Regions from separate parts of the Pseudoduganella sp. jia 12 genome, predicted to be linked through region 2. Evidence: riboswitches for the same ligand, from Rfam matches in the RefSeq annotation. Region 2 holds a riboswitch; each other region holds the start of a gene.
The links. Region 2 has a riboswitch for cobalamin ahead of ACY65G_RS30155 (TonB-dependent receptor domain-containing protein). Riboswitches for the same ligand answer to the same signal wherever they lie in the genome.
Positions count from the first base shown of each region.

Region 1 (7,846 bases), on a different contig from region 2:
CTGGGCTTCCTGGGCGTGGCCGGGCATGGCCAGGATGCCGCAGGCGCTGGCCACGGCAAGGTTGACCAGCGTACGTTTCAAGGGGGTGTGCATGTCGTCTCCAGTGTTTTTTATGACGGCGCGAGTGGATGCGGCGGCACGCGCCATGCGTGTGCCGCTCCCTCTGGCCTTGTCGTGCAGATCTGCTTACAAGGCCTGCTGGCGTTTCGGCTGCAGGTAGCCGTGCATGCCCAGCCAGCGCACGTAACCATCGAACCAGCCCGTGCTGGTGGTGGTTTTCGGGTACATGCCGAAGCCATGGCCGCCCTGCTCGAACAGGTGGAATTCGACCGGGCGTTTCGCGCCGCGCCAGCTGTCGACGAGGCCGTAGCCGGCATTGGCGAAGAACGGATCGTCCGCGGCGAGGGCGACGAACAGGGGCGGCGCATCCGCCGGCACGGTGACCGCCGCCAGCGGGCCGTAGACGTTGCCGATGAACGCCGGCTTCGCATCCTGCCCATGCAGCGCCGTGGACATGGTCAGCATGGCACCGGCGGAGAAGCCGAGCATGCCGATGCGGTCGGCGTCCACATGCCATGCGCCGGCACGCGAACGCACGAGGGCGAACGCGGCCCGTGCATCCGCGATCTGCGGCGCATACGTGGTGGCCGGGTCTTGCGGCGCCGGCGGCCGCTTCGCGGTTGCCGAGAACATTTCCGCCATCGAGCGTTCGAATCCGGCCATGTCCGCCGGTGTCTGGTTCAGGCGGTACTTCAGCACGAACGCGGCCACGCCCCTGTCGGCCAGCGCCCTGGCGACATCCCACCCTTCATTGTTCATCGACAGCGTGCGGAAGCCCCCGCCCGGCGCCACGATCACCGCGGCGCCCGTGGCCTTCCCTGCCGCCGGCAGGAATGGCGTCAGCGTGGCGACGGTGACGTTGCGCGCGAACGTGCTGCCATACTGGGTGTGCCAGCTTTCGGACGCGGTCGCACCGGGCAGCGGGCCGGTACCCAGCACGATCGCCTCCGGCTGCTGCGGCACCGGAATCGGCACCATCCTGTCGTTCTGCGCCATTACGGGGGACGCCAGCGCCCATGCAATCGCCAATGCGCCGGCAGCCCGTCCCGTTGCGCGCAAAGTCGCGGCCTGCCCTTGTAACTGTTTCCCGTTCATCGCTATCTCCTGTTTTTTTAATTGGTCAGGCACGCCGCAATGCACGTGCCGCCCTCAAAGATAGCGCAAACATTTATGGTACGGCGATGTTAGTGACAATGTTGCAAAGAAGGCACACGCGCCCTGGAATCGTCCTGGGTCGGCGCGCTTATGCTGAAAACGTTGTCACAGAGCGAGGAACAGTTATAGCCGGCGGGTGGAAACGTCACCGATATGATATTTTCGATATCGGTTCCGACAAAAAAGTGATTGGCAGTTTTGGTACGAATAGGGCAGAAACAAGGCTACTTGTCTAGATAACGCTACCAAAAACCACCGCGAATACCTTGTTTCCGATCGCTCAGCGCACGGCCTTGCGCAAGCCGGCAGGCAGCGCATCGACCGGGCAGTAGCGATAGGCGGTGCTGTCGCGGCCGATCGTTTGCGTGAAGGCCAGCGCATCATCCACCTTCACCTTCTGGCGCTGCGTGAAGCGCTTGCCGGGGCCGGCGCCCGCATCGATGCAGCTCTGGTCGACCGTGTAGGTGACCGTATCGTTGCCGCGCTTGCGCGACTTGACGACAGCCTTGCAAGCTCGCGTATGTGCCGTGCTCAAACCCTTGCCGTCGTATTGCCGGATGGCGGCGTTGGCAGGCGACTCGCAGGATGACCCGGCGGCGACATAGATGCCGGGTTTCAGGCGATACACGCCGCCGGGCCCGGGCGACGTGTCCGCGCTGGCGCCGGCCATGCCGGATACGCCCAGTGCCGCCGCGCACGCCACGATCGTGGCGGCCAGGCGGGTGGTCAGCTTTGCTGGCTTGCTCATGGTTTCTCCGTTACGATGAAACGGCCGAGCTTACAGCGGTTCGCGGCACCCCGCATCCCGCAATCGTGCGGTCGTGTCACCCTGGTGCGGGGGGCTGCGAACCCTGTGTCGTTCAGGACCTGTGCCATCAGAACCTGTGAGTCAGCGACACCCGGAACGATCGCGATTCGACCGGGTGGAAATGGATGTCTTCCACCGCTTCGACTTCCCCTGCCAGCCGCGACTCGTAGAAATAATCGATCGCCGATGCGCGCCGGTTGGCCAGGTTGAACCCTTCCAGTTCGACGTGGGTCGCCTTGCCGATGCGGTAGCCGATGCGGCCGTTCAGCGTGGTCGTGGCTTTCGAGCGCACGCTGTCGTCCTCGACCAGTGGGCGCGGGCCGAACCAGCGCAGGCGCAGCGCGCCGGACCAGGGCCCTGCCGGTGTGACGGTCGCCGCGAACTGCGCCACGCCTTCCACCGCGCCGGGGATGCGGTCGCCCGCTGGGTCGGCATCGCGGAAGCGCGCCCGCGCGTACGCGAGATCAGCGTCCAGCGACAACCATTTCACGGGCTTGTAGTAGTTCGAGAACTCGATGCCATGGCGGCGGCTCGGCCGCCCCGCCTCCGTGGTGCCCGCATCGCCGACGAACAGCAGTTCGGAATCCATGTCCAGGCGGTACAGCGACAGCGATGTTTGCAGACCGCGGATCCACTCGCTGCGCACGCCCAGGTCCAGCCCTTTCGTGCGTGCCAGCGGCGTGACACGGTCGGCCGGCTCGCCGTTTTTCGGATCCACCGCGATCACCGTGCCGCGCGCGTCGTTGCTGTGGAAGCCCGTGCCGGCGTTGACATAGAACTCCGTCCGCGCCCATGGCCCGAACACGAGGCTGAGGCTGGGCGAGACGATGTTGTCGCTGGTAGTGCCGGCGTTGACGGCGTTGTCGCCGTGGACGTCGAACCGGTAGCGGTCCGCCCGCAGTCCGGCCACCGTGCGGAACACAGGGCTCCAGCGGGCCTGGTTTTCCAGGTAGACGGCACCGCTGGTTTCGACGATGTGGTCCTGGCGGGTCGTGCCGATCACCTGGCGCGCTTTCGTGCGGTAAAGGCCGTTATGGATGTTGTCGTTCTGCGCGGCGAGTCCGACGGTGGTGGTGGAAGCGATGTCGCCGCCATGGTGGTGCCAAGAATAGCTGGCGTCGATGCCGGAGGTGACGCGGCGGTCCGGCTGCGCGAACTGGTCGCCGTTGACCGGGTCGTCCAGGAAGTACGTGAAGTTCGAGAACAGTTCCAGGCGGTTCGCGATCATGTACGCGGAGACTTTCGCGCTGCTGTCGTCGTCGCTGCGCTGCCATTTGCCGGACAGACTGTAGCGGTGTGCGCTGCCGCCGTCGGTGGCGTCGATCGCATCGAAGCGGCCCAGCGTGCCGTTGTCGACGGCGCGCTGCGGGATCTGGTCGGTGGCGTTCCATCTGGCGCGGTACACCATCGCGGTGATGGAAAAGCCGTTGTTCTCGAAGCCTTCGCTATAGCGCAGTACGCCGTTTATCTTGCGGTAGTTGTCGCCACGGGTGAACGGACCGTCGTTGTGCATCGTCTCCAGCCCGTACAGCAGGTTGCCGTCGCCGACATCCGGCGACGCGGCGATCATCACTCGGGCGTAGCCGTTCTGGCCGGCCGTGACGTTGGCGATGCCGGACGTGAGCCGGTTGACATACGTGAGTTCGGTGGCTCCCGCCGAAGCGAAGTCTCCCGATGACGCCGAATATGGGCCCTTCTTGTAGTCGAGCCGGCCGGCCAGTTCAGGGATCACGAAATTCAGGTCGGTCCAGCCCTGCCCGTGCGCATGGCTGCGCTGGTTGACCGGCATGCCGTCGACGGTCGTGCGCAGGTCGGTACCGTGATCGAGATTGAAGCCGCGCAGGTAGAACTGGTTCGCCTTGCCCTCGCCGCTGTGCTGGCTGACCACGAGGCCCGGGGTGGCCTCCAGCAGTTCGCCGGGACGGTAGGTGGTGCGAGCTTGCAGCTGGCTCTGCGTGACCGTGCCTGCAGCGGCCGAATCGGCCTCGCCGAGCTGGCTGATACGCGATGCCTCCACCAGCACACGCTGGAATGGCGGATCGTCCGCATGGGCAGCAAAGGACATGACTGCAAGGGCGACAGGCAGGAGCCCGGTTTTCATCGGAAGGATTTTCATGAAGTGAATGACGCGGCAATAACCGTGCGTGCGCGCCGCGCGGGCATACGCCTCGGGCTGGTCGGACAACACGGGAAAACAAAACGGTCGATGGCAAGGCCGCACCCCGGGCCCCGCGTTCTTGTCGTGACCGGCCGGTCTTCTGGCTTGCCGTCATCCTCCCCGGCCCCTGCCTTCCCGCGCTGGTATGCCCAGTGCAGTGGCGTCGAACCGGTTCGTCAGGCTCACAGCAGCGGGGGCTGCGCCGGACTGGCGGGGATGGTTATCCCGCACGTCACCGGCTTCCCGTTTCACCCCGCCATCGGTCGATGGCGGGACACCGTTCACTCGAGAGCGGATTCTACAGGCAAGGATGAGTGGTTGCCAGCGCCTTCGCGAAACGCCATGCGATCGGAAGACGCCGCAATACAAGGCTGGGCGCCTCGCTGCGCCGGCAGGAGTTCAGAACGCGTAGTTCACGGCCGTGGCGTAACGGCGCCCGTCCACATAGCCGTTCGAGCTGTTGGCGACTTCCTTGTCGGCCAGGTTGTAGATGCCGAACTTCAGCGCCAGGTTCCGCTTCAGGCGATGCACGATCCCCATGTCGACGAGCGTGTAGCTCTGCGACGTGGCCGCGCCCGTGGCCAGGTCGGTGCTGATGAATTTGCCGGTATAGGCGGCCTGCGCCCACAGGCTCGTACCGCGCGAATGGTCGTAGTTCAGGCCCAGGTTCGCGGCATGCTTGGGCTGGTCGCTCAGCGGGCTGCCCTTGCTGGCGCCCGTCAGCTGCTCGGAATCGGTCAGCGTGTAGTTGGCGCGCGCCGACAGGCTGTTCGTGAAGCGATAATCCAGCGCGATTTCCGCGCCGCGGATCCGCGCCTTGTCCACGTTGATCGTCTGCTTGTAGCCGTATTGATGGGCCGGATATTCCAGGCCGCCATGGAAGCACGGCACGTTCGGCCGGCACAGGAAGTCCGCCGAGCGCGTGATCTTGTCGTCGAAATCGGTGCGATACACCACGGCGCTGGCCTTCAGGCCCAGGTCGGTACGTTCGTAGTCCAGGCCGAATTCGTAGCTGACGCTCGTTTCTGGCTTCAGGTCCGGATTGCCGATGCTGACGCCACCACGCGACGTGGCGGAGAAGTCGGGCGCCGAGTTGCGCAGCGACGGGGCCTTGTATCCGGTGATGGCGCCGCCCTTGACGGTCAGCGCGTCGCTGGCGCGGTACACCAGGTAGGCCTTCGGGCTCCAGTGGCCGGCATACTGCTCGTTGTAGTCGTAGCGCACGCTCGTGGTCAGCGCCAGGCTGTCGCGCAGCCGCCATTCGTCTTCCGCGAACGCGGAAAGCTGGTAGCGCTCCATGCTGACGAAGGCATCGTTGGCGGCGTTGTGTACGTTCACGGCGCTGGTGGCGCCGTCCTCGAGCTGTTCGTTCTTGTAGGTGAAGCCGCCGGTCACCGTGTGCGCGTCGCTGGCCTGCCAGGTACCCTGGCTGTTCAAGGTCAGCGTATCGAAGTCGATGCCGCGCGCCACGCCGCTGGGCGCGCTGGTGCGGGTGGTCGGATTGCTGGCCGAGTCGTAGTTCAGGTAAGTGCTCGCGCTGAACTTGCCGTAGCGGCCATCGTGCGCCAGGAACAGATTGTCCTTCGTCGAGCCCTGGTAGCTCGCGGCCGCCGTGGCGGCCAGCGAGCGGCCCGGGTTGCGCCAGCGGTCGGTGTCGGTGCGGCTGCCGCCGGCTGTCAGCGTGTTGCGGCCATCGGCTTTCCACGTGACCTTGGCGCCGATGTTGCGCTGCTTGTAGTCGGCATCGCCCGTGGTGGTGTCGCCGAACTGCACGGCGCTGCCCTCGTTGGTGCCGCGGAAGCCGCCCGACAGCTGGATGCCCAGCACATCGTCGACGAGCGGACCGTTCAGGATGAAGCTCGTGTTGTAGGCCTCGCCGTTGACGTCGTTGCTGCCGTCGGGATGCACGTATTCGGCCGTGACGGCGCCCTTCCACGTGTTCGAAACCTTCTTCGTGATGATGTTGATCACGCCGCCCATCGCGTCGGAGCCGTACAGGCCGGATGCCGGGCCGCGAATGACTTCGACGCGCTCGATCATGTCGAGCGGCGGCATGAACGACAGCTGCTGGCCGCTGCCGCCGCCGTTGAACTCGAACGTGTCGCCGCCCTGCGCCGGCCGGCCATCGATGAGGAACAGCGTGTAGGCATTGCCCATGCCGCGGATCGAAATGGATTGCTCGGTACCGGTGCCCCGCACGGAGACGCCCGGAACGAACTTCAGCACGTCGGCCAGGTCGGTGTACGAACGCTTGGCGATCTCGCTGCCGGTGATGACGGTGATCGAGGCGGCGGCATCGCGGATGTTCTGCTCGTAGCCCGAGGCGGTAACGACGACGGTGGCCAGTTGCTGCTCGGTGGCCTGGTGCGCCAGGGTGCTCGCGCTGGCGAACAGCAGGGGAATGGCGACGGCGATGGGTGTGCGGGTGACGTGCTTGTTGGTTTTTTCTTGACGACGCATGGATCCAGACTTTTCAGATTGACGATGGGCAGCTTCTCGATGCTGCTCGACGGCAGCAAACGAGAATGATACTCATTTACTATCGGAAAAGTTTGTCAAAGTGTGGCAATGCCGCCGGGCCGCGATCTGTCCGGACGTAGCGAATGCCGCGGCACCTGCCCCGGCGGAACGGATGGGTCACGCCGCGCGCACAGGGGCGCCAAACGGGACAGGAATGCGGTTCGTTCAAGGAGCCGTCGTATTGCCGATCCGCGAAATATAGATGTTGAGTTGCGCGATCAGCTCGCGGGTGCGCTCACTCAGCACGCGGTAGGCGTCACGCGCTTCCTTGAGCAAACGGATGTCTTCGCGGGAGGTCGGAGGCGGCAGCGTTTCGAGTTGTGCGAGAAGGCGCGAGCGGGAGCTCAACGTTTCGTTCAGGGAGAGGAAGACCGGCTGGAGAACGAGATCGCTTTTCTCTTCGTTCAAGTCCTTCAGCAAGCCCAGCACGGTTTGCAGTACCACCTTGAAATTGTCGGCAGCCTTGCGCCAGAGCAGCTGCAACCGCGCGTCCTTGTGCTGGCCTGGCGGGCCTTCGACGTGACTGATGTAGCTCGTCAGTGAATCCAGCACGATCTTGTTCGAATCCGATGTCAGGCCCGCGACTTGCACGCTGAGGCGCTTCAACCTGTCGCGATCGCGCACGGCGGAGACAAAGCTGTAGGAGTCGACACCGGCTTCGGCGAGATCGCGCACGCCCTTGACGATTTTCGACAGCGCCTCGCCCGCCTCGCCCAGCGTCTTCACGAGCACCGCCAGCGTGAGGACCGGTGCGACGGGTTGGGCAATGGCGCATGCCGAAGCACAGGCCACTACGATGAAAGAACGGCGGCGCATGGAAGACTCCTTAGTCGACGCGTGCGGATACGCTTTCAAAGAACGGCAGCGCTTCCTCGGCGTTGCGCAGGCTCCATTTCGATACGAAGCGCCCGCCATTTCGTGGCTCCACGCGCAGGCCCGTGTCGACTTCCACCCATAGGCGAGTGCCGATCATGCAACCGACGAAATAGGCTTTGTCATCGGCCAGGCAAACGCTGATCGGAATGGCAGGCCGCCATGACCTGGACCAGTCTTCCGGAGACGGCGACAGATCCAGCACGGCATCGGCCTGGACCTGCAGGTCGTCGAAGGGGTAGATCTTGCCGAGATCGCCTATCTGCGGACCC
Region 1 is NZ_JBUXKP010000009.1:52,310-60,155, forward strand. Features, by position in the region: gene ACY65G_RS19955 (TonB-dependent receptor plug domain-containing protein) at 1-93, opposite strand, end outside; gene ACY65G_RS19960 (alpha/beta hydrolase) at 187-1,155, opposite strand; gene ACY65G_RS19965 (hypothetical protein) at 1,496-1,963, opposite strand; gene ACY65G_RS19970 (TonB-dependent receptor) at 2,091-4,124, opposite strand; cobalamin riboswitch at 4,255-4,478, opposite strand; gene ACY65G_RS19975 (TonB-dependent receptor domain-containing protein) at 4,581-6,641, opposite strand; gene ACY65G_RS19980 (nuclear transport factor 2 family protein) at 6,867-7,517, opposite strand; gene ACY65G_RS19985 (hypothetical protein) at 7,528-7,846, opposite strand, start outside.
Region 1: another riboswitch for cobalamin. It lies ahead of ACY65G_RS19970 (TonB-dependent receptor); the one in region 2 lies ahead of ACY65G_RS30155 (TonB-dependent receptor domain-containing protein).

Region 2 (7,846 bases):
GCAGCTTAGCACTACTGGTTTGATACGGGAATTACTTGAAGCCGTAGCGCAGCGCGGCGAACACGTTCGAGCCGCCGGTCTGGTAATAGCGGGCCAGCTCGTAATCCTTGTCGCCCACGTTGTTCCAGCGTACCAGCGCCGACCAGTCCTGGTTGAAGCGGTACGTGCCATACAGGTTCACCGTGCCGTAGCCCGGCAGACGGTTGCGGTTGGCCGCGTCGTCGTAGCGGCCGGAAGACAGCTGGAACTCCACGCCGCCGCGCACCGCGCCCATGTCGTACTCGGCCACGAAGTTGGCGTGACGCTTGGCGCGGCGCTGCAGGCGCTTGCCGGTGGTCTCGTCCTTCGGGTCCTGGAAGTCGGCATTCGCGATCAGCAGCAGGTTGCCCATCTGGCGCTCGGCCGACAGCGACACGCCTTCCAGCAGCGCCTTGTTGATGTTGTAGGCGCAACCATACTGGTACTTCTGTTCCGTCGTATCGGGGAAGGGGCACGGGCTGGTGTTCAGCAGCAGGTTGTCCAGCTTGTTGTGGTAGTAGACGGCGGCCAGCTTCGTGCTGCCGTCGTCGTAGCGCAGGCCCGCTTCGGCATTGCGGCCTTCCTCCGGCTTGTTGTCCTTGTTTCCGTAGCCCGGGTAATACAGTTCGTTGAACGACGGTGCACGGAAGCTGGTGGCGAAGCTGGCTTCGGCGCGCAGCGCGCTGGTGAAGCGGTAGCCGTAGCCGATCGAGCCGGTGGTCTTCGAGCCGTATTCCGAGTTGTTATCGTGACGCACGCCCACGTTGGCCAGGTGCGCGCCGCGCTTCAGGCTGTAGTTGGCGGCGAACGCGTTGGTGTGGCGCGCGCGGTTCAGGGCGGCCGTCGAGCCGTCGAGTTCTTCCTTGCGGTGTTCGTACAGCACTTGCAGGTTGTCGCTGCCGATGCGGAAATCGTTCTGCAGCGTGAACGTGCTGGTCGTGGTGTCGATCTGGCTGGAGCCGAACGGGCCCACGTCATAGAACGAACCGGACTTGTCGCGCGACTGCGACGCCTGCACCAGCATCGTCCAGAAGGGCAAGAGCTGGTTGCGGGCATAGATGCCCACATTGCTCACCTTCTGCGTGCTGTAGGCATCGAAGTTCGCGCTGTCGTAGTCCGATTCGGTATCGGTGTACAGGAACATGGCGCCCAGCTCATGGCCGGGAGCCAGCTTGTAGGCCACCTGGCCGGCTGCGCTCTTGCGGTCGTAGCCGTCGTCGTCCGGATCGAAGCTGGAACTGGGCCGGCGCGTGGCGGAGAAGCCGTCCGAACGTTCCTTCGAGACGGAGAACGCGTAGCTCAACTGGTTCGTGCCGCCGGATACCGCGGCATCGGCCGCGAACGTCTTGTCGCTGCCGCCGCCAACCGAAGCGGAAATGGAAGGTGCGCCTTCGCCCTTTTTCGTGAACAGCTGGATCACGCCGCCGATCGCGTCGGCACCGTACAGCGTGGACAGCGGGCCGTACACGATCTCGATACGGTCGATGGCCGACAGCGGAATGCCGTTCCAGCTGGCCGAGCCGGTCGAGGCGGAGGCGATGCGGATGCCGTCCACCAGCACCACGCTCTGGTTGCCGTTGGCGCCGCGGATGAATACGTTCGATGCGGCGCCGGGGCCGCCGTTGCGGGTGACTTCGAGGCCGCGCTGGCGCTGCAGCAGTTCGGTGATGGAGCCTGCGCCGGAGTTGGCGATCTGCTCGGCCGTGATCGTGACGGTATCGCTGATCACTTCGCTGGCCAGCTGCGGGGTGCGGGTGGCGGTGACGATGATCGAATCGATGGCGGTGGCCTGGGCGTGGGCGGCCGGCGCGGCAATGGCGAGCGCCAGCGACGCGAGCGCCGCCTGGGATGCTACGGAAGAGGTCATGGCAAATCTTTGTAAAGTAGCAACCGGCCAACGTCCCCGCAGGCCGGATTGAACAGAGTCGCACGCCGTGCGTGGCTCCACCTGGTTTGGCCGGTATCCGGGCTGGCGGGCATCACCGTCCGACCTTCCCATGCGTTTGCACAGTGGTTGTCGCGGACGGCTGCCGCTGCGAAGTTCGCGCGCGGCTGCCTGCTTACCGTTGCGGGGGCAGCATACGTTGGCCGATCAGCGGATCGGGCTTCGTATTTCCCGTTTAACTGCGCTCGAGGACTCGAACGCGGGCACCAAAACCGCGCAATTATAAGGTATCGCGCAAAGGCCCGTATCACGAAAAGATTCGGTGAAGCTCCAGGCGGAGGGTTTCGCCGTAGCCGATGCGATGCGCCTTCGAGGCGGCGGCAAGCGCGGCCTGCCCGGCCGGCGTGCCGTCGGCCAGCGCGGCAAGCAGGCGCATGGTGCCGGCATGGCAGATGACGATGGCGCGCTCGGCGCCGTGCCGCCGTATCGCATCGAGCGCGGCCGCAACGCGCAGGGCCACCTCGAACACGGTCTCGCCACCGCCGGGCCGGTAGTGGAGCAGGTCGGCCGCCCAGGCGTCGACATCGGCGCGCGGGACATCGTTCCAGCTGCGCCCTTCCCAACTGCCGAAATCCATCTCGGCCAGGTTGGCGTCGAAGATCACGCTGGCCGACAGCAGCCGGGCAAGATCGGCACAGCGATGCAGGGGGCTGGAAAAGACGGGTGCATCTCCCGGCAGGCCGCCGGCACGGAGGGCCGCATGCACGCGCGCCAGCTCGTCCGGATCGGCCGGCAGGTCGCTGCGGCCGTAGCAGATGCCGTCGGCCACGACCGGGCGCGGATGGCGCACGAGGATCAGCTCCATCGCGCCAGCACGCACAGGTAAAACGCCGCTTCGGCCATCTGCTGGACCGCACCGAGGCAGTCGCCCGTGTAGCCGCCAAGCCGTTGGCGCAGCTTGCGGGCAAACCACAGCGTGACGAACACCATCGCCACGATGCCGAGGGCGATGCCGCGCCAGTCGAGCCAGCCCAGGGCATTTGCCGCCACCACGGCCGGCACGCAGCTCAGCGTGGCAATGGTGAACTCCGTGCCGGTCATCTGTTGCGCCATCGGCTTGGCCTTGCCCTCGGTGCGGGCATAGTCCATGCGCCAGATCAGGCTTGCCGCCATCAGCCGGGACAGCGGATGCGCGACACATAAAGCAGCGACCGTCGCGAGCGGTGGCAGATGTGCCAGCGCGGCGCATTTGATGGCCAGCAGCAGGATGATGCCGATCGCGCCGTAGGCGCCGATCCGCGAATCCTTCATGATTTCCAGCGCCCGTTCGCGCGTCAGGCCGCCACCCATGCCGTCGCACGTATCGGCGAAGCCGTCTTCATGGAAGGCGCCGGTGAGATAGATGCCGGCCGCGGTGGAGAGCAGCACGGCGATCGCCGGCGGCAGCACCTGCGCGGCGGCCCAGTAGATGGCCGCCACGATGACGCCGACGACGAGGCCGACCAGTGGGAAGTAACGCGAGGCGTGGTGCAGCCAGTGCGGCTCGAAGCCCACCCAGCGCGGGATGGGCAGGCGCGTGAAAAACTGCAGCGCGATGAAGAACAGCCGCACCTGCAGCATGTTTAGCTCTTCTCGCTGACCTGGGCCGAGGCGAACGTGGCCATGCGGTTCAGGAAATTGACGGCGGCGTGCAGCAGCGGCAGGGCCAGCGCGCTGCCGGTGCCTTCGCCCAGGCGCAGGTCGAGCTGCAGCAGCGGCTTGCCGCCCAGCGCTTCGAGCATTTGCCGGTGGCCGTTCTCGTTGGAGCAGTGGGCGAACACGCAGTAATCGATGATGGCCGGCTGCAGCCGCGCGGCCACGAGCAGGGCGCTGGTGACGATGAAGCCGTCGATCAGCAGCACCATGCGGCGTTCGGCCGCGCGCAGCATGGCACCGGCCATCATGGCGATTTCAAAACCACCGAAAGTGGCCAGCACTTCCAGCGGTGCCGTCACGCCCGCATGGCGTGCGGTGGCCGCTTCGATGACGCGCGCCTTGTGCAGCACGCCTTCCGGCGTCAGGCCGGTACCGGCGCCCACGCACGCTGCGGCCGGGATGCCGGTCAGCTTGTGCATCAGCGCGGCCGCGGCCGTGGTATTGCCGATGCCCATTTCGCCGAAGCCGATCACGTTGCCCGGCAGCTCGTCGACAAGTGCCGCGCCATGCGCGAGCGCCTGGGTGCACTGTTCGGCCGTCATCGCCGGCTCCACCGCGAAATTGCGGGTGCCGTGGGCTATCTTGCGGTCCACGAGGCCGGCGCGGGGGCCGAAGTCGTGCGCCACGCCGGCATCGACGATTTGCAGCATGCAGCCGGTCTGCTCCGCGAACACATTGATGGCGGCGCCGCCGGCCAGGAAGTTCTCGACCATCTGCCATGTCACGTCCTGCGGGAAGGCGGAAATGCCTTCGGCCACCACGCCATGGTCGCCCGCGAAGACCAGGATGGCCGGCGCGTCGATCGCCGGCGCCGTGGTACGCTGGACGAGGCCGACCTGGCGCGCCAGTATTTCCAGCATGCCCAGGCTGCCCGGCGGCTTGGTCTTGTTGTCGATGGCGTGCGCGAGGCGTGCTGCCAGCTCGGCATCGGCCGTGGAAGCGATGTGGGGCAGGTTCATGGGAGGCGGTCCGATGGGAAAGCGCGAATTATAATGGGGCGATGCGCATCCTCATCATTGAAGACAACCCGGACATCGTTGCCAACCTGTATGGCTTTCTTGAGCCAAAAGGGCATGTGCTCGATTCGGCGGCCAATGGCTACGGCGGGCTGGCGCTGGCCGCCCAGCACGAATACGACGCGGTGGTGCTGGATGTGATGCTGCCCGGCCTGAACGGTCTTGAACTGTGCCAGAAGCTGCGCGGTGAGCTGCGCAAGGACATGCCGGTGCTGATGCTGACCGCGCGCGACACGCTGGAAGACAAGGTGGCCGGCTTCGACAGCGGCGCCGACGATTACCTCGTCAAGCCGTTTTCCCTGGTCGAACTGGAGGTGCGTCTGAAGGCGCTGGTGCGGCGGGCCAAGGGCACGCATGCCGCGAACGCCGTGCTGGCGTTCGGCGACCTTACCTTCAACACCGAAACGTTCGAGGCGAAACGCGCCGGCCGACCGCTGGCGCTAACGAAAACCGGCTACACGATCCTGCGGCTGCTGATGCGGGAGGCGCCGAAAGTGGTGTCGCGCGAGCAGGTACTGAACGAGGTGTGGGGCGATAATCCGCCCGATACCGATGCGTTGCGCGTGCATATCCACGCCCTGCGGCAGGCGTTGGACAAGCCATTCCCCCACCCGATGCTGCACACGATCTCGAAGATCGGCTACAAGCTCGTGGCAGCCGATGGGTAAACAGGATCCGCTGCAAAGGAAGGAATCGCTGCGCAGGCGCATCACGCGGGCGTACCTGACGTTTGCCACCGTGTCGTCGATATTGTTCGCGGTGATCGCCGCGCTGGCCGTCGAGGGCATCGAGGTGCGCCTTGTCGACGAGCGCCTGGAAGAGGTAGCCGCCTGGGCCGGTCCGCGCCATGCGGGCGACTTGCCGGTGGAGATGCCGGCGGGCCTCAGCTACCACGTCGAGGCGGGTATTCCCCGTTCCTTGCGGCTCCTGGAGGAAGGCGTGCATGAAGTAACGGTCGATGGCGTCGACCTGCATGTGCTGAAGGGCCGGAACGCGGAAGGCGAGTTCGCCGTGGTCGACCACGACAGCGCCTATGAAAAGATCGAGCTGGTGGTCTATTCGATGTTCGCGGTGGCGTTCCTGGGTTTCATGGGCTTCGCCGTGATACTGGGCCGCTTCCTGGGCAATCGCATCGTCAACCCGATCGTCGAACTGGCCGAAGCCGTGGATGCGCGCGCGGCGCAATTGCCGTTGCAGGAGCGCGGTGATGAACTGGGGCTGCTGTCGCGCACGATCGCCGGCCACACGGCGGAGCTGAAGCAGTTCCTTGACCGCGAGCGCTTCTTCACCGGCGATGTCAGCCACGAACTGCGCACGCCGCTGACGGTGATCGCCGGCGCAGCCGAGGTATTGCTGGCGCAGACCGGGCACGATCCGGTGCTGCATGCGCCGGCCGAACGGATCTACCGTGCCGCGCGCAATGCCAGCGACGTCACGTCCATGCTCTTGCGGCTCGCGCGTTCGCCGGAACGGCTGGAGTGGTCTCGCATGGAGGCGCAGGCGTTGGCGCTGGAGGAGGTTTCGCAAAACCAGGGGCTCGTCGCCGCCCGCCCTGTCCAGCTGCGCTATGGCGGTGGCGAAGACTTTGTCCTGCATGGCGTGCGCGAACTGGTGCTGGCGGCAATCGGCAACCTGGTGCGCAACGCCTGCCAGTACACGGAGCAGGGGCACGTTGAAGTGCGGCTGGAAGGGCGCAGCGTGATCGTCGAGGATACTGGCCCGGGCTTGCCGCCGGCAGCCCGGGCGCGCCTGCGTAACGAGCCGATTCCCGCCGATGCGCGGGGCTCGTCGGGCACCGGCCTGGGGCTGGGGCTCGTGCAGCGTATCTGCGCCCATCTTGGTGCAACGCTCCTGCTCAGGGAAGTGGCGGCAGGGAGTTGCATTGAAATCAGGTTTCCCGATGGCGCCGTACAGGCCAGCCCTGTTTCCCATGAAGGCTCCGCTGTGCGTTAACCCGTGCTTAACCGGTGCTTGACGCGACGTTTACTTGCCACGCGATATCGTTGATGCTTCGATTCCGGAGTTTCAACGGTGAAAAATTCCACGCTGCCGCGCATCGGCGCCCCCATGCTGACGCTGTGCGCTTCGACCTTCCTGGTTCTGGCCTATAACGGCAGCTTCTGGAAAACGTTTTTTTCCGCCACAGGCGGAATCAGGCTCGGCAACCTGCCGGTTTACGCCGGCGCGTTCGTCGCCCTTGTATTGCTGTTCAATGCGGTGCTTACGCTGGTCAATTTTCGGTTTGTCATCAAGCCGGTATTGATTGCATTGTTCCTCGGTGCCTCGGCGGCGTCGTATTTCATGAGCCGGTACGGGGTGGCGATCGACGCGTCGATGGTGCAGAACGTGGTGGAGACGGATTCCCGGGAAGCGCAGGAGCTGCTGAGCTGGCAGATGCTGCAGACTGTCACGCTGCTGGGTGTCCTGCCTTCGCTGCTGGTATGGCGGCTGCCGTTGCGATTTTTGCCGGTGCGGCGCGATCTGCTGCTGAAGCTGGGCACAGTCGCGCTGTCGTTGCTGGCGATTGCCGGGCTGCTGATACTGCTTTTCAAGACGCTGGCGCCAGCCGTGCGCGAGCACCGCGAGCTGCGTTTCCTGCTGACGCCCACCAATATGTTCCAGGCAACGCACGGCTACCTGAAGCGCAAATGGGCGACGCCGGCCGTGATCGCACCACTGGGCACGGATGCGAGCCGCGGCATCAAATGGGCAATGCCGGGCAGGCGAACGGTGACGATTCTCGTCGTGGGCGAAACCGCGCGGGCAATGAATTTTTCGCTGAATGGCTATGGCCGCCAGACGAATCCGCACCTGTCGGCGCAAGCTGGCCTCGTCAATTTCCGCGATGTGGGTTCATGCGGCACGGCGACAGCGGTGTCGGTGCCTTGCGTATTTTCCAATCTCGGCCGCGATGGCTACACGGCCGACAAGGCAAGCAACCGGGAAGGGTTGCTGGACGTGCTGCAGCATGCCGGCTTCGACGTTCTCTGGCGTGACAATAATTCCGGCTGCAAGGGCGCCTGCGACCGGGTGCGTTATGAGGACGTGTCGCAACCACGGCCCGGCGATCCGTCATGCGGGCCCGAGGAATGCTACGACGAGCGCTTGCTGGAAGGATTGCGGCAAATGATCCGTGACTCGAAGCGGGATATGGTCATTGTGCTGCACCAGAAAGGCAGCCATGGCCCTGAATACTGGAAGCGTTATCCGGCCGGATCCGGCAGGTTCGGGC
Region 2 is NZ_JBUXKP010000024.1:1,657-9,502, reverse strand. Features, by position in the region: gene ACY65G_RS30155 (TonB-dependent receptor domain-containing protein) at 32-1,885, opposite strand; cobalamin riboswitch at 1,957-2,189, opposite strand; gene ACY65G_RS30150 (histidine phosphatase family protein) at 2,211-2,768, opposite strand; gene ACY65G_RS30145 (adenosylcobinamide-GDP ribazoletransferase) at 2,759-3,523, opposite strand; gene cobT (nicotinate-nucleotide--dimethylbenzimidazole phosphoribosyltransferase) at 3,526-4,557, opposite strand; gene ACY65G_RS30135 (response regulator transcription factor) at 4,599-5,282, shown strand; gene ACY65G_RS30130 (sensor histidine kinase) at 5,275-6,567, shown strand; gene ACY65G_RS30125 (phosphoethanolamine transferase) at 6,646-7,846, shown strand, end outside.

Region 3 (7,846 bases), on a different contig from region 2:
TGGCGCGCGTGCGTGTGCTTGCAGATATTGCTGATGCCTTCGCTGACGACCTGGAACACCTCGGCCGCCATGCGGTCGCTGATCAGCGGCGCATGCTGCGCATCGAGCGTCACGTCCACGTCGAAGAACGAGCGCACCTTGGCGAGGTGGCGGCGCAGCGCGATCAGCAGTTCCGGCTCTTCCTGCCGGCCGTTGCGGAAGCGGTGCGCGAACTGGCGCATGTCGCCGATCACTTCGGTGCACATCGCCAGCAGGTGGTCCAGTTCCGGTGTCACGGCATTGTCGTCGCCGGCCCCGTTGCGGATGGCGGCCACCGCGTTGCGCAGGCCGATGTACGGCTGGATCGTGCTGTCGTGCAGGTCGCGCGCGATGGTCTGGCGCTCGCGAAAGGCCGCTTCCGATGCCAGCCGGTCCAGCAGGTCGATGGTTTCGATCACGGGAAACGCCTGCTGCACGATATGGTTCAGGAACGTGGCGTCGGTGCGGCGCAGGCGGCGCGGCGCGGTGACGAAGATGCGGCCGGCACCCTTGCGCAACGGCAGCGCGGCGCTGATGAAGGCGGCGGTGTCGAGCAGGTCGGCAATGCCGGCGCCCGCATCCGGATCGATGTCGCTCCAGCCGCGCTCGCCGGCGGCCAGGCGTTCGGCGCGCGCCGGCGCGCCGTGGTACAGCACCGTTCCGGCGCCGCCCAGCGCGAGCAGCGGGCGCACCGCGTCTTCGCGCATGCTGCTGCGGCTTACCGGGCGCCCGGCGGCAGGGTGGTGCACGGTATTGAGCGTCCAGCGGCCTGCGCCATCCTGCATCAGCAGCACGCACGTGGTGCCGCCATAGAAGCGCAGGATCTTCTCCATCAGCGAATCGAGCGTGTGCTGCACGCCGAAGCGGGGATTGGATAGCCGGCTCACGTCGCGCAACAGCGACAGGCGGCGCCGCTGGTCGATGGCGAGGCCGGCCCAGTAGGCGATCATGTAGCCCAGCCCGAGCACGAACGTGGCGCGCAGCAGCAGCAGCTGGATGGATGCCAGGCCCTGCGCGGCCAGCACGGCGATCGTCACCATGGCGGCCGAACCCAGCGTCAGCCGGGCGCCATCGTCGAAGCCGCGGCGGAACGAAGCGGCAAGGATCGCAAAGAAGAAGAACGAAAAAAACGGGCTCGGCGTGCCGCCCGTGGCATAGATCATCAGGCCATACCAGCCGATATCGACCCAGTAGATGACCGGGCCGTGCCAGAAGCCTGCGCGCATCCGCGCCACGGCGAGCAGGACCAGGCTGTGCAGCACATAGGCATGGAAGAACAGCCAGGTCCAGCTGCCATTGGCGATGAGGTCGCTCGGGCCGATGTACAGCGTCAGCAGTGCGGAAACGGCAAGGAGCACCCGCATGCCGAACACCATCCACGCTTCGGCGTCGGGTGCGGCTGGGCGCGAGGGAGGCAGGATCGTCGTGGATTCCCGCAATGTCTCTTCGTGCATGCCTTTAAATCATTCTTCGTTGTTCTGGCCCGACAGCGGCGTGTTTCTCCGGCGATCGAACGCTGCCGAAAGGAAAGTTGCATTGTAGAATCTCAAGCTTACCGCATACAACCCACTCCAACGGCCAAAGTTTCCAAATGTTCATCAAACGCCGTCAATCTGGCGCCACACTCGTCGAAATGGCGTTCGTCATGCCGGTCTTCCTCCTTGTCTTGCTGGCATTGGTCGAGTTCGGGTTCATGTTCTTCGTGACGCTGACGATGCAATACGCGGTGCGCGAAGGCGCGCGCTATGCGATCACCGGCCAGAAAGACCTGGACCCGAACACGGCCAGCCAGCAGCGCTACGCCGCCGTCATCGAGAAGATCCGCGACAGCTCGTTCGGCATGTACGAGAAGGTGGCGCCCATCATCCACGTCAATGGCAAGGAGTACCAGGCCGCCAATTACGGCAACGCCATGTTCGGCACCGCCGGCAGCATCATCGTGCTCAAGCTCGACTGCACGTGGAAGGTGACGACGCCGTTCGTTTCCAGTGCGTTCAAGGACGGCAAATACAGGTTCGCCGTGGCGGCAACGATGCGCAACGAGGCCTTCGAGTGATACCGCACATGCGTACCCCGATGACATCGCGGCGGCGACAGCGCGGCGTCGCCGCCGTCGAATTTGCGCTGATCCTGCCGATGCTGCTGTTGCTGCTGTTCTGCATGATCGACGCGGCCCGTGCGCTGCAGGCCAACATCATCATGGTGAACATCGGCCGCGAAGGCGCCAACCTGGTCGCACGCGGCAACATGACGCTGGAGACGGACAGCCAGCAGATCATCCACGCGCTGATGGCCAGCGCGCCGCCGCTGGACGTGAACCGGCGCGGCATGGTGTACATCACCCGCGTGATGGGCGTGGTCAAGAACAACGTGTCGACCAGCGTGGTCCTTGACCAGTATCGCTGGAACGACACGGTGCGCAAGCTGGGCTTCATCGCCAGCAACTACGCGCCGGCCAGCAAGGCCTACAAGTGCACCGATTGGGGGACCACCGCATGTGCCGGCATCAGCAGCAGTTCGCGGCCAGCCACCGACATCATGAAGGGCCAGCTGGACGACGGCGAAGTGGTGTACGTGGTCGAGACGTTCTACGACTTCGACATGCTGATGACCGGCAGCTTCAACGTGCCCACCTTCGGCCCCGACCTGTATTCGATGACGATATTCTGATGACTCCACTCCTGAAACGGCAACGCGGCGCCGTCGCCATCATGGTCGCGCTGGGAATGATGGTGCTGCTGGCCGTGGCCGGCCTCGCCGTCGATGCGGGCCTGGCCTACCTGGTCAAGGCGCGCCTGAACGCGGCCGTCGACTCGGCGGCGCTGGCCGGGGCGCGCGCCGTGACGGCCGGGGACAACAAGGCGGACCAGGAGGCCAGCGCGGTGAAAGCGGCAAGGGAGTTCTTCGAAGCGAACATCCCGGCCAATTACCTGATGTCGAAACCAACGCTGCTGGATACCACGGTCGCATTCAACGCGGGCGAAGTGACGATCGACGTGAAGGCCGAGGCACCGATGCCCGTGTCGATCATGCGGATCATGGGCTTCGAGTCGCTGACGCCGGTGGCCTATGCGCAGACGATCCGCAGGGACCTGGACATGGCGTTCGTCGTCGATACGTCGGGGTCGCTGGTCGATGTGCAGGCGGCTGTCCGCTCCTCCGCCAGGAGCTTCCTGAACAAGTTCAACGTCACGCAGGACCGGGTCGGCATGGTGCACTTTTCCTCCGGCGCCATCCTGGATTATCCGATCGCCAAGTCTGGTCGCGGCTTCCGGCGCGATGCGATGCTGTCGACGATTACGGCCTTTCAGTTTGAAGGGGGCACCTCGTCGTTCGAAGGCATGCGCCGTGCGCGCGACGACCTGAACGCGATCCCGACCGCCAACCGTTCCAGCCTGCGCGTGATCGTGTTCTTCTCGGATGGCGCCCCCACGTCGTTCGGCGTCAACCTGCCTTTCGGTAACTGCAACAAACCCGGCGTCGTCGATTCGGTCGGGCAGGCGATGCTGCGACTGGACACCCAGTACGATTTCGTCAGCAATGCCTGCAAGCTGGAAGGCAGCGCATGGAATACCTTGAAGAAGCTGCCGAGGTACTACAACGCCATCGATACGGCTTCAAAGGAATGGGCCGTGCAGGCCACGGCGCCTCGCGTGGTAACGGAAGATATCGGCAGTTCCACGATGTTCAAGCAGAACGTGAACCGCGCCGCCCGCAACCTCGCGGAAGCCGTGGCGGCCAAGGCGCGCGACGACGGCACTTTCGTGTTCACGCTCGGCATGGGCGCCGCGCTGAAGGAGAAAAACGCCGACAACGAAACGGGCGAAGCCGTGCTCAAATGCATGGCCAACGTGGCAGATGGCCCGTCACGCTGCTACAACGCGGCCAAGCCCGTCGGCATGTACTGCTACGCGGCCACGGAGGCCGACCTGACGCCGTGCTTTACGAAGCTGGCGTCGGCCATCCTGCGCATTTCCAAGTAAGGCTGTCGGGTGCGCGCGTGGCGGCGCAGCAAAATTGCTATGCCACGGCAATGCATTTCGGTTACCATGCGCGCTTGGGTGCGCTCTTTCCGTTCGGGGAGGGCGTTAAACGGGAAACCGGTGAAGCCGCCACGCGCGGCCATTCCGGTGCAGCCCCCGCTGCTGTAAGCCTGACGGATTCCGCCAATCAGCCACTGCGATCGCTCGCGGGAAGGCGCGGATGAAGGATGACGGCGAGCCAGAATACCGGCCCATGCAAGTCAGCACCATTCCCCGGGGTGACGGGAAGCCGCTGTCGAAGCGGCGCCGTGCCCGGTCCCGTCTCGACCGTCTTTTCATCTCCCGCAGGTGCTCCAATGGACCATTCGACGGGAGGTTTCGAATGCATATCATGGAAGGGTTCCTGCCGCCTGCTCACGCGCTGGGCTGGTCGGCCGTCTCCGCCTGTTTCCTGGCCGTGGGCCTGCGTGCGATGGCGCGCGGCCTGCGCCTGCATCCCGAACGGCGCATGCTGTTCGGCGTCGCCGCCGCATTCGCATTCCTGCTTTCCGCGCTCAAGCTGCCATCCGTCACGGGCAGCTGCTCGCATCCCACCGGCGTGGGGCTCGGCGCGCTGCTGTTCGGCCCCGCCGCGATGGTGCCCGTCGGCTTCGTGGTGCTGCTGTTCCAGGCACTGCTGCTGGCCCACGGTGGCGTGACCACGCTGGGCGCCAATGTCTTTTCGATGGCCGTGGTCGGTCCCTTCGTCGCGTACGGCGTGTTCCGCATGGTTGCCGCACTGGGCATGTCGCGCGCCGTTGCCGTGTTCGCGGCCGCGTGTATTGGCGACCTGGCCACGTATGCCACCACGTCGCTGCAGCTGGCCTGGGCGTTTCCCGATCCGGTGGGCGGCATCGCCGCTTCGCTGGCCAGGTTCGCCGGCATTTTCGCGCTGACCCAGGTGCCCATCGCCATCAGCGAAGGCCTGCTGACGGTGCTCGTGGTGAACGCCATCGCCCGGTTCGACGGCCATGAACAGCGCGCGGCACCCGTGTTCGCTCACCGTACCGGAGGGCGGCCATGAGGCCGCGCACGTGGATGGCGTGGACAGCGATCGTGCTGCTTTCGGCATTGCCCCTGTGGCTGGCCGGCGGCGCGGCGTTCGGCGGGGCCGACGACCTGGCGAAAGACGCCATCGGCACGATCGCGCCGGGCTATGAGCCGTGGTTCGAGCCCCTGTTCGAGCCGGCCAGCGGTGAAATCGCGTCGCTGCTGTTCGCCCTGCAGGCGGCGATCGGCGCCGGCGTGATCGGCTACTGGCTCGGCCTGTCGGTCGGGCGCGAGCGTGCCCGCGCCGCGCGCAACGAACCGGATGACGATCGCCGATGCTGATCGAAACGGCTGCCTACGCGAGCCGCTGGCGCGGCGTTGCCCCGTCGGCCAAGGCGCTGTTCGCGGTCGCGGGCATCGCCGCCGCATGGATCGCGCAGCGGCCCGGCACGCTGGCCATGCTGGCGCTGTTGCTCGTCCTCGCTGCGCTGCTGGGGGCGCGCGTGCCGCTGCGCACGTGGCTGACGGCCGCGCTGGCGCCACTCGGCTTCCTGCTGCTGGCATGTGTCACCTTGCCGGTCGGGCCCGACGCCCATGGCGGCTGGCACTGGAACGGTGCGATGGTGCCGGTGGCGGCGCACGCGGGCCTGCGCGCGCTGGCCGTGCTGGCCGCGCTGCTGGGCTTCGTACTGACCACGCCGCTGCCGGACCTGCTGTCGCTGCTGCGCCGCCTGCGCACGCCGGAAATGCTGCTCGACCTGATGGCGCTGTGCTACCGCATGCTGTTCGTGCTGCGCCGTGCCTGGGACGATGGTGTCGAGGCGCAGCGTGCGCGCCTGGGCTATCGGGGCTCGCGCCATGGATGGCGCGGGGGATGGCTGCAAACATGGCGACAGGCATGGCGCTCGACCGGGCTGCTGGCCGGCCACGTCGCCCAGCAGGTATGGCTGCGGGCGGCGGCATTGCAGGCTGCCGCGGATGCGCGCTCGTACACCGGCACGCTGCGCTTCCTGCCGGCCGTGTTCCCCCAGGCGCGGCGCCAGAATACGCAGGCCCTGCTGGCCGGTGTCCTGCTCGTCGCCCTGGCCACGGGAGACCACTGGCAATGACGCATCCCGTGCTTGAACTGGTCGGCGTCGACCACCTCTATCCGGATGGCGGTACCGGCCTGCGCGGCTGCACGCTGGCGCTCGGCCGCGGCCGGCGCCATGCGCTGCTCGGCGCGAACGGGGCCGGCAAATCCACCGTGCTGCGCCACCTGAACGGCCTGCTGCGGCCGGGCGCCGGGCAGTTGCGCTGCGACGGCCAGCCTGTCGGGCACAACCGCGCCGCGCTGGCCGCCTTGCGCCGCCGCGTGGGCCTCGTGTTCCAGGATCCGGAGCGCCAGCTGTTCGCCGCGCACGTGGGCGAGGACGTGTCGTTCGGGCCGCTGAACCTGGGCCTGGATGCCGCCACGGTGGCCGCCCGCGTCGATGCGGCGCTCGATGCCGTGGGCCTGCGCGGCTACGCGGGCCGCGCCGTGCACCACCTGAGCTTTGGCCAGAAGAAGCGCGTGTGCATCGCCGGCGTGCTGGCGATGGAGCCGGAAGTGCTGCTGCTCGACGAGCCGATGGCCGGGCTCGACGCGCCGATGCAGGCCGACCTGGCGGCGCTGCTGGACCGTCTCGTCGCGCGCGGCGTGACCGTGCTGCTCACCACCCACGACGTCGATTTCGCGTTCGCGTGGGCCGACGATATCCATCTGCTGGCCGCCGGCCGCTGCATCGCCTCCGCGCCCGCGGACCATCTGGCGGCACGCGCCGAACTGCTGCACGCCGCCGGCCACCGCGTGCCGCTGGCCTTTGCGCTGCATGCCCAGCTGGCGGCGCGCGGCCTGCTGCCGGCCGCCCCGGCGCCGCGCAGCGTGCCGTCATTGCTGGAGGCGCTGCGCAGGCTGCCCGCTGCATCGAACTTCCTGGAGAACACCGAATGACAGTTGAAAACCCCGGCAAGGTATGGTTTGTCGGCGCCGGCCCGGGCGACCCGGAACTCCTCACCGTCAAGGGCCGCCGGCTGCTTGGCGACGCGGGCGCCGTGCTGTTCGCCGGTTCGCTGGTCGACCGCGCCGTCACGCTGTATGCGCCGCCTGGATGCACGATCCGCGATTCGAAGGACATGACGCTGGAAGAGATGACGGCCTGGCTCATCGAACAGGCGGCCCTGCACCGCACGGTGGTGCGGCTGCAGACAGGCGACCCCGGCCTGTACGGTGCACTGATCGAGCTGGCCCGCCCGCTGGGCGCGGCCGGCATCGAGTGGGCCGTGGTACCGGGCGTATCGTCGGCGATGGCGTCGATGGCGGCGGCCGGAGAATCGCTCACGCTGCCCGAAGTCACGCAGACCGTGATCCTCACGCGCGTGGCGGGGCGCACGCCGATGCCGGAAGGCGAAGACCTGGCCAGCCTGGCCGCGCACCGCACCACGCTGTGCATCTTCCTGTCCATCACGCTGCTGCACAAGGTGGAAACGGCGCTGCGCGCGGCTGGCTGGCCGGAAGATGCGCCGATGCTGGTGGTGCACAAGGCAAGCTGGCCCGGCGAGGAAAAGATCCTGCGCGGCACGCTGGCCGACATCAAGGCGCGCTGCCGCGAAGCCGGCGTGGCCAGCCAGGCGATGATCGTGGCCAGCCCCACGCTCGGCGCGCTGCACTGGGAAACATTGGCCCGCTCGAAACTGTACGACCCCACCTTTACCCATCGATTCAGAAAGGCAAGCGCATGAACGCACCCATCATCATGCAGGCGGCAGCGCCGGCGGAAGACATCATCCTCATCGTC
Region 3 is NZ_JBUXKP010000003.1:499,145-506,990, reverse strand. Features, by position in the region: gene ACY65G_RS08345 (sensor histidine kinase) at 1-1,472, opposite strand, end outside; gene ACY65G_RS08340 (TadE/TadG family type IV pilus assembly protein) at 1,610-2,074, shown strand; gene ACY65G_RS08335 (TadE/TadG family type IV pilus assembly protein) at 2,083-2,688, shown strand; gene ACY65G_RS08330 (VWA domain-containing protein) at 2,688-4,001, shown strand; cobalamin riboswitch at 4,061-4,270, shown strand; gene ACY65G_RS08325 (energy-coupling factor ABC transporter permease) at 4,384-5,064, shown strand; gene ACY65G_RS08320 (energy-coupling factor ABC transporter substrate-binding protein) at 5,061-5,372, shown strand; gene ACY65G_RS08315 (CbiQ family ECF transporter T component) at 5,366-6,139, shown strand; gene ACY65G_RS08310 (energy-coupling factor ABC transporter ATP-binding protein) at 6,136-7,002, shown strand; gene cobM (precorrin-4 C(11)-methyltransferase) at 6,999-7,790, shown strand; gene ACY65G_RS08300 (sirohydrochlorin chelatase) at 7,787-7,846, shown strand, end outside.
Region 3: another riboswitch for cobalamin. It lies ahead of ACY65G_RS08325 (energy-coupling factor ABC transporter permease); the one in region 2 lies ahead of ACY65G_RS30155 (TonB-dependent receptor domain-containing protein).

Region 4 (7,846 bases), on a different contig from region 2:
AACTTCTCCTGCAGCTTCGTCAGGTAGTGGCCGATCTCGTGCGCCAGCAAGTCGTCGTCGGCCGCGTCGTAGCCGATGCCGCGCACTGCCAGCACGTCGGCCATCGACGCTTCCAGCTCCGCCTTCAGGTTCAGCGCCACCACCCGCTCGCGCATCAGCCCTGCCGCCTGCGTCTTGAGCGATTCGGAGCTGGCCGCCTCGTAGCTCTCCACCACCTGGCGCAGCGCCAGCAGGTCGTCGTACAGCGGCGTGCTGGCCAGCGGCGGCGTCAGGTGGTCGACGATCACGGCCAGCCCGCGTCGCTTGGCCTGCGTGCCTTCGCCGACACCGTCGACGATGTACGGATAGATGCCCGGCAGGTCGCCGGCAATGAGGCTCGGGTAATCGTCGCCCGCCAGGCCGACGGCTTTGCCGGGCAGGAACTCATAGGTGGAGTGGCGCCCCACGTGCACCAGTGCGTCCGCCCTGAACCGGTCGCGTACCCAGTGGTAGAACCCCAGGTACTGGTGCGGCGGCGTGATGCTCGTGTTCGCGTGCAGCAGTTCCTCGTCCACTTCCCAGCCGCGCGGCGGCTGCGGACCGATGAACACATTGCCGAATACGAGGCCCGGCACCAGCATCCTTCCCTCGTCGACCATGATCTTGCCCGGGGCGTTCCCCCACCCTTTCAGGCCTTCGATGCCGTAGCCGGCGACCTTGCGGTTCAACGGGTCGAGGGTGGCGCAGCGGCGCGGCGCGCGCACGTCCAGGCAGGCCCGGTAGCCGTCACCCAGCGCCGCCAGGTCGCGTATCGCCGCGTCGCGCTGCGGGTGGTCCGCTCCTTCGACGAGGTGCTGCAATTCCTTGACGATCACGTCCACCTGCTTGCGGCCCAGCAGCCATTCGCCGGCCTGTTCCGCCTCCAGCACGTCGGCATGCAGGCGGCCCAGCAGGCCGCTCGTCATCTCGCGCTGCACACGCGGCGACAGCGTACCGAACCACCTGGCATAGTCCGCCGCGCCCACGGTATTGACGGTGCCGGCCAGTTCCCGCAAGGCGGCACGGTCTTCCGGCAGGTTGACGCCGTGCGCCATGATCCGGTCGAGCAGCGCTTCCGGCGATGCGGGCAGCTCGCCCACGGTGTAGCCGGCGTCCTTCAACGCGCGGAGCATGTCGAACAGCGTGGCCGGCACGTCCAGGTTGTCGGCGCCGATGTTCTGGCGGCCCGGCGGGTGGTTGTAGTAGATCAGCGCCACGCGCTTGTCGCGGTTGGGCTTGTCGCGCAGTGCCAGCCAGCGCGTGACACGGGCCGCCAGCCGCGCCGCCTCCGCATCCAGCATGACCGACGGCCGGTTCTCGATGCCGGTCGCCCTGTCGCGCTTCACGTCGCCCAGCGCCGCCACCACGATCGGCTGGCCGATGCCCTGCAGTTCCGGCAGCGCCACGCGGTATTGCACGGAATCGGGCGGCAGGCCGTCCGGCGACAGCCGCCATTGCAGCACGGTGCGGTCGGACAGCCGGATGCCCTTGAACACGGGAACATCCAGGCGTTTCAATGCCTCGGCAACGGCCTCCCGCCCTTCCGCCGCGCCCACGACGAAATCCTGCAGCACCACGAGCGCCGCCGGCCGCGCCGGGGCCACCAGTTCCGGCAGCCGTTCCAGCGCCTCGCGCGAAGCGCCGCCCCACCGTGTGAGCACTTGCACGCATGGCTGGCCGGCGGCTTCGATACGCGCGCACAGGGCGGCCGGCACGGCCGCATCCATGTTCGACAGGTCCAGCACCACCACGGCGGCCTGCGCCTTCAATCCCAGCCGGGCGCCATTGCCCCACGCGGCGGCATCGACGAGTTCCCGCCTGCCCACGCGCACGCGCAGCGTCGGCTCCGGCTGCGGGCCGGCCAGCGGCGTGGCCGGATGCAGCCGGTGCGCGAACAGCGCCGCGGTGTTGTCGACACCACCGGCCTGCCACACGCGGCGCGCGGCCAGCCAGTGCGGGGCCGCCGGATGCGCTGCCGCGGCCTGCAGGGCGGCCGCCGGCGGCGCCTCGCTGGACAGGTCGCGCAGCGTTTCGGCCGGAAAATCGCGCATGCTGCCACGCGCATCGCGGCTCATCAGGCTCAGGCCCGCATCGCCGTTCAGCGCCAGCACCGCCGTGCGTGGCTTGGCATGGCGCGCCAGCGCCGCCTTCAGCCGCTGGGCCGGGTCGCCGAACAGCGAGACGGCCAGGATCGTGTCGGCCCCACCGACCAGCCGCGCCACATCGCGTTCGTCCAGCGCCATCCATTGCGCCGGCGTGCGCAATTCGATGCGGTCCTTCGGGTGCAGGGCCAGGTGGCGGTGCGCCGCCTCGACCGCCACCGGCGCGGCACGTTCCGTGACGATGGCGAACAGCGTGGCGGCATGGCCGCTGGCGCAGGCAAGGATGCACAGCAGCGCAGCCACTGCGCGCAGGGAGGGGAAAATGCTCAAAGGTAGGCAACGGCCGTGAAAACGCAACAGGCCGGACCACACCCCGGGCCCGGCACATCATTGCAAACGGCCGGTCTTCTGGCTCGCCATCGTCCTTGCCGGTTCATGCCTTCCCGTGCGCTGCACAGTGGCGGTGGAACCGGGTCGTCTGGCTTACAGCAGCGGGGGCTGCGCCGGACTGGCGGGGAATGGAGATCCCCCGCGTCACCGGCTTCCCGTTTCACCCTCGCGCCGGCAGGCGGGAGGGCACCGTTTACTCGAGCCGGGATTCTACATGCAACGGTGGCACGCTGTCACCGGCTCCTTCAGCCGGCGCCCTCCACGCGCAGGCGCCGCAGCCCCGCCAGCCCCGCGCCCAGCACGCCGCCTGCCAGCACGAACACGGCCAGCACATCGCGCCAGGGCACTGCCGGTTCGGCCGCGCGCGGCACGAATGCCGGCCGCTTGCCGAAATCTTCCGTGCCGAACGGCCGGTCGTTGAACAGGTACGGATAATAAAACTCGCGGATGCGGCGGTGGAATGCCGCGATATCGTCCTGGTAGGCCAGTTGCGCCGGCAGGTCGGTATCGGCGAGGCGGTGCAGCACGGCCTGCGCGCCCACGCCCGGCAGCAGCCAGCCGAGCCGCCCGGTCCATGCCTGGCGCGCCAGCAAGCCGTCGCGGTAGGCGGCCACCTGGCCGGCCACGCTTTCATCGCCCACCTGGTGGAACGCGAAATACCATTTCCAGTGGAAGCCCGGCGGCACCTGCGCCTTGTCCTGCCATGCCGGGTGGGTGGCGACGAACTTGCGCATCGTTTCATCGCGCGGCACTTCCCACGCCCCGTGCACGGTCTGCCGCTGTGCCAGCATCAGGTCCACGCCCTGGTGCACCGGGATCGCGCGCACGAGGGCCACATTGGCCAGCGCCGGCAGCACCAGCGTCAGCAGGGCCCAGGCCCCCATCAGCGTGGTGGCGTTGGTGACCGAGCGCCAGCCGCGCGCCGCCACCAGCATCGCCAACCCCGTCCAGAAGGCGAGATAGGCCGCGCTCAGGACGAGCACGATGCAGAGTGCCGCGATGCCGGTGCCGGACAGCGCCGCGCCGGCGCACACGGGAATGGCCAGGCAGGCGAACAGCAAGGCATAGCGCAGCGCCACGCGGCGCCGCCAGAGCCGCGCCGCATCGGGCATGGCCAGCAGCAGCCGCAGCCGCCCCGCCTGCCGCTCGCCGGACACGAGGTCGTGCAGCAGCGCGATCGCCAGCAGCGGCGCCAGGTAGATCAGCACGAACGCGAAGTCGAAGCGGCCCGGCAGCGCGATCTCCGGATTGAAGGTCTCGCCCTCGTAGAGCTGCGCCTGCAGGCCGAGCGCGCGGATGCGCAGCACGTAGGGCGCCACGTCGCGCAGGCCGAGCGCCAGGAACGCCGCGTCCGACGGCGCATCCCACGTGTTGTAGAACGTGTAGTAGGCCGGATTGCCGGCATCCTTGCTGGCCGGGTAGCGGGCCGCCAGCGCGGCCACGTCCTGTTCGTGCAGCGGCGCCAGCCGGTCGATGGTCTGCCGCTGGCGTGCCACTTCGCGCATGCCGGACCAGACGGCCAGCGCGGACAACAGCAACAGCAGCAGCAAGGCGGCGACGGACAGCCGCGAGCGCACGATCAGGCGCATTTCGAATGGGAGCCAGTTCATCGCACCGCCCTCCCCAGCCGGCCGGCAAGCAGCCAGGCCAGCGCGCCCAATGCCGCCAGCCACAGCGCCAGGGTGGCACCGGCCGGCGCAGCGCGGCGCAGCGTATCGGCCAGCGACGCCGGTTCGTAGCGGAACGCCGGGAAACCTTGCCAGTGCTCGCGCGACACGCGGTTTTCCTTGCTCCGGTCGATGTCGTCGGCATAGGCGAGCTTCTCCGCCTGGAGGCGGTTCAACCCCTGGATCAGCGCATAGCGATAGCGCTCGCCCTGCTCCAGGAAACTGCGGTAGCTGGCCAGGTCGGTGCCGGCCGCCGCCATCGACAGCCGGCGCAGCGCCAGCGCCGGGCTGGCCCAGCCGAAGGCATCGATGATTTCGCCCTGGCGCTCCTGCCGGTCGAACGCGGTGGCCGCGTAGCGGTTGAACAGGTCGCTGGACTTGCGCTCGCCCTCCATGCCCACGAGGCCCTTGAAGTTCACCGGCAGGTCTTCGATGCGCGCCACGCCATACTGCTTGAGCAGGTTGTCGCGGAAGGCGGCGAACTTCGCATCGTTCGGATCGTGCGAGTCGCCCAGTGCCAGGTATTCGCGCTGCACGTGGATCGCGTCCTCGAAACGGGTCGGCAACGCCACCGCCGTATTGGCCATGTCCGGCACCCAGCGTGGCAGCAGGATGACGATCACGGCCCACGCGGCGAGCAGCACGAGCAGCGCATCGCGGCCGCGCGCCACGCACATCGACACGAGCACCACGCCCAGCACCCACAGCAGCAGCCAGGCGGCATAGCCGGCGGCCAGCACGGCGGCCAGCGCCCAGGGCGCATGGCCGGCGGCGGCGAACCACGCCAGCGCGGCCAGTGCCGGCAGCAGCGCCAGGCCGGCGAAACCGGCCAGCGCCAGCAGCTTGCCCAGCACCACCTGGCGGCTGCGCACGCCCTGCGCCAGCAGCACGCGCAACGTGCCCGATTCGCGCTCGCGGGCCACGGCGGCGTGGCCGAAGAACACCAGCAGCAGCGGCGCCAGCACCTGCAGCACGAACGCCGGCGTCAGCTGGCCGAAGCGCAGCAGCAGCGACGTTTGCCGCACGTCGCCGAAATTGGCGCTGTTCTGGCGGTGCCCTTCCAGGAACAGCGTGTTGCCCGTGAAGCCATCGATGCCGGGGTCGAACGCGGCCAGCGGATTCAGGGGGCGGAACAGGAAATGCCCGTAATGCACCATGCGGTGCGGGTGGCGGTCCGGCTGCGCCTCGAATTCATGGTTGGCCTGCGCCTGGTAGCGGGTGCGCTCGGCGTCGGCATTGCGCTGGTGCTCGTGGGCGGTCATCGCCGCCACCAGCGTCAGCACCGTCAGCAACAACAGGCCGGCCACCGCCGCGCGGTCGCGGAACAGCGCCCGCCATTCCTCGCGCGCGATGCGGACGGCGATCCTTCGGGCGGCGCTCATGCCGCCAGGCCGCCGTAGCGGCGGTGCAGCGAACGCACGTCGAAGCGGTCGGCGCCGGTGGCGGCCACTTCCTCGAGCAGGCGGCCGGCATCGAGGAAGCCGATGCGGTCGGCCACGTCGGCGGCGCTGAGCAGGTCGTGCGTCACCATCAGCACCGCCACGCCCTGTTCGCGCAGCACGCCGAGCAGGCGGTTGAATTCCGTGGTGGCTTGCGGATCCAGGCCTGACGTGGGCTCGTCCAGCAGCAGCGCCGGCACCTTGCGTGCCAGCGCCAGCGCGATCGCCACCTTCTGCCGCATGCCCTTTGAAAATCCCGATACGCGCCTGTCGAATGCATTGCCGGACAGGCCGGCGGCCGCCAGCGCATCATCGATTGCCGCGATGGTTGTGCCATCGCCGCGCTGCCCCGCCAGGTCGAGCAGGTACGCCACGTTTTCACGCGCGGTGAGGTGTTCGTACAGCGCCACGTTCTCGGGAATGTAGGCGAGGTGGCGCCGCGCTTCGTCCGGCTGCGCCACCGGATCCACGCCGTGCACGCGCACCGTGCCTTCGCCCGGCGTGACGAAGCCGAGAAAGAGGCTCAGCGTGGTGGTCTTGCCTGCGCCGTTCGCGCCCAGCAGCGCATAGATCTCGCCCGCGCGGATGTGCAGGTCGAGCTGGCGCAGGATGGTCTTGCCGCCATAGCCGGCGACGACGGCCGTGGCTTCGAGTACATGGTCGCCCGGGACCTTGCCGTGCATGATGTTCAAGCGATGCTCCTTCGATTGGGGATGCCGTGGCCACCGCGGGACCGCCGGTGGTTATTTCCTCAAATGATAATGCATTATCATTCGCATTTGCAATATGCCAAATGTGACGGCAAATTTGCATCGGCGCAACAGGTATTGGGCGGGAAAGGCGACGCCCGCTGTCGAGGACAACGAATTGTTTCTCTACAGAACTTACTAAGGTATAGTCACTCCGCATGGACAACCGGTTCCCGGATGCGGCGACCGCCATACCGATTCCAACACTGCTCCAACGCGACCGAACGATGACCGCCCCAACCTCCGATCTGATGTACCGCCTGCTGGTCGAACGCACTGTCGATTACGCGATCTACATGCTCACGCCGGAAGGCATCGTGTCGAACTGGAACGCCGGCGCCGAACGTGCCAAGGGGTACAAGGCCGAGGAAATCGTCGGCCGCAGCTTTGCCGTGTTCTACAGCGAGGAAGACCGCGCGGCGGGCCTGCCTGAAAACGCGCTGGCCACGGCGCGCGCCGAATCGCGCTTCGAAGCCGAAGGCTGGCGCCTGCGCAAGGACGGCACGCGGTTCTGGACCAGCGTGGTGATCGACGCGATCCGCGACGACGATGGCCGCCTGATGGGCTTCGCCAAGATCACGCGCGACATCACCGAGCGCCACCAGCAGCAGCTGAAACTGGTGGAAGCCAAGGAACTGGCCGAGCAATACAGCCAGCAGATGGCCGGGTTGTCGCACTTCCTCGATTCGGTGATCTCCAACATTCCCGGCAGCGTGCTGGCGCTGGACGTGCGCCCCGGTGCGGGCCTGGGTGAGATCCTGCTGGCCAACGGCCATGCGCGCCGCCTGTTCGCGGTCGACGGCGTCGACATCAAGGGCGGCCTCGTACGCGAGAGCCTCGGCGCCGACGTGGCGCAGTACATCGAGCGCCTGGCCGCGGCGCCCCCCCGCAGCGACACGTCGGACGACAGCATGGTACAGACCCCGCTCGGCCCGCGCACGCTGCGCAGCCGCACGGTGGTGGGCAACCGCCCCGACGGCGCCGGCGACTACCTGCTCGTCATCACCGAAGACGTGACCGAGGAGCTGGCGGCCTTTGCGCAGATCCACCACATGGCGCAGCACGACGGATTGACGAACCTGCCGAACCGCACGTTCTTCAACGAGCGCCTGGCGGCCGCGATCGTGGACAGCATGGAGGACGGCAGCCACGCGGCGATCCTGTGCCTGGACCTGGACAACTTCAAGAACATCAACGATGCCTTCGGCCACGGTTTCGGCGACAAGATCCTGCTGATGCTGGCCGGCCGGCTGAGGAAATGCGTGCGCGAGCACGACACGCTGGCACGCCTGGGCGGCGACGAATTCGCCGTGGTGCTGCCGCGGGTAAAACGCCTCGACGAGGCGAAGCAGGCGGCGCAGCGCCTCATCGAGGCGGTGGCGCCCGGATTCGCGATCGACGGCCACAGTTTCACGGTGGGCCTCTCGGTCGGCATCGCGATCTCGTCGCACCGTGGCAGCACCGCCGAGCAGCTGCTGCGC
Region 4 is NZ_JBUXKP010000003.1:393,455-401,300, forward strand. Features, by position in the region: gene ACY65G_RS07865 (cobaltochelatase subunit CobN) at 1-2,450, opposite strand, end outside; cobalamin riboswitch at 2,502-2,719, opposite strand; gene ACY65G_RS07870 (DUF3526 domain-containing protein) at 2,756-4,120, opposite strand; gene ACY65G_RS07875 (ABC transporter permease) at 4,117-5,559, opposite strand; gene ACY65G_RS07880 (ABC transporter ATP-binding protein) at 5,556-6,299, opposite strand; gene ACY65G_RS07885 (sensor domain-containing protein) at 6,593-7,846, shown strand, end outside.
Region 4: another riboswitch for cobalamin. It lies ahead of ACY65G_RS07865 (cobaltochelatase subunit CobN); the one in region 2 lies ahead of ACY65G_RS30155 (TonB-dependent receptor domain-containing protein).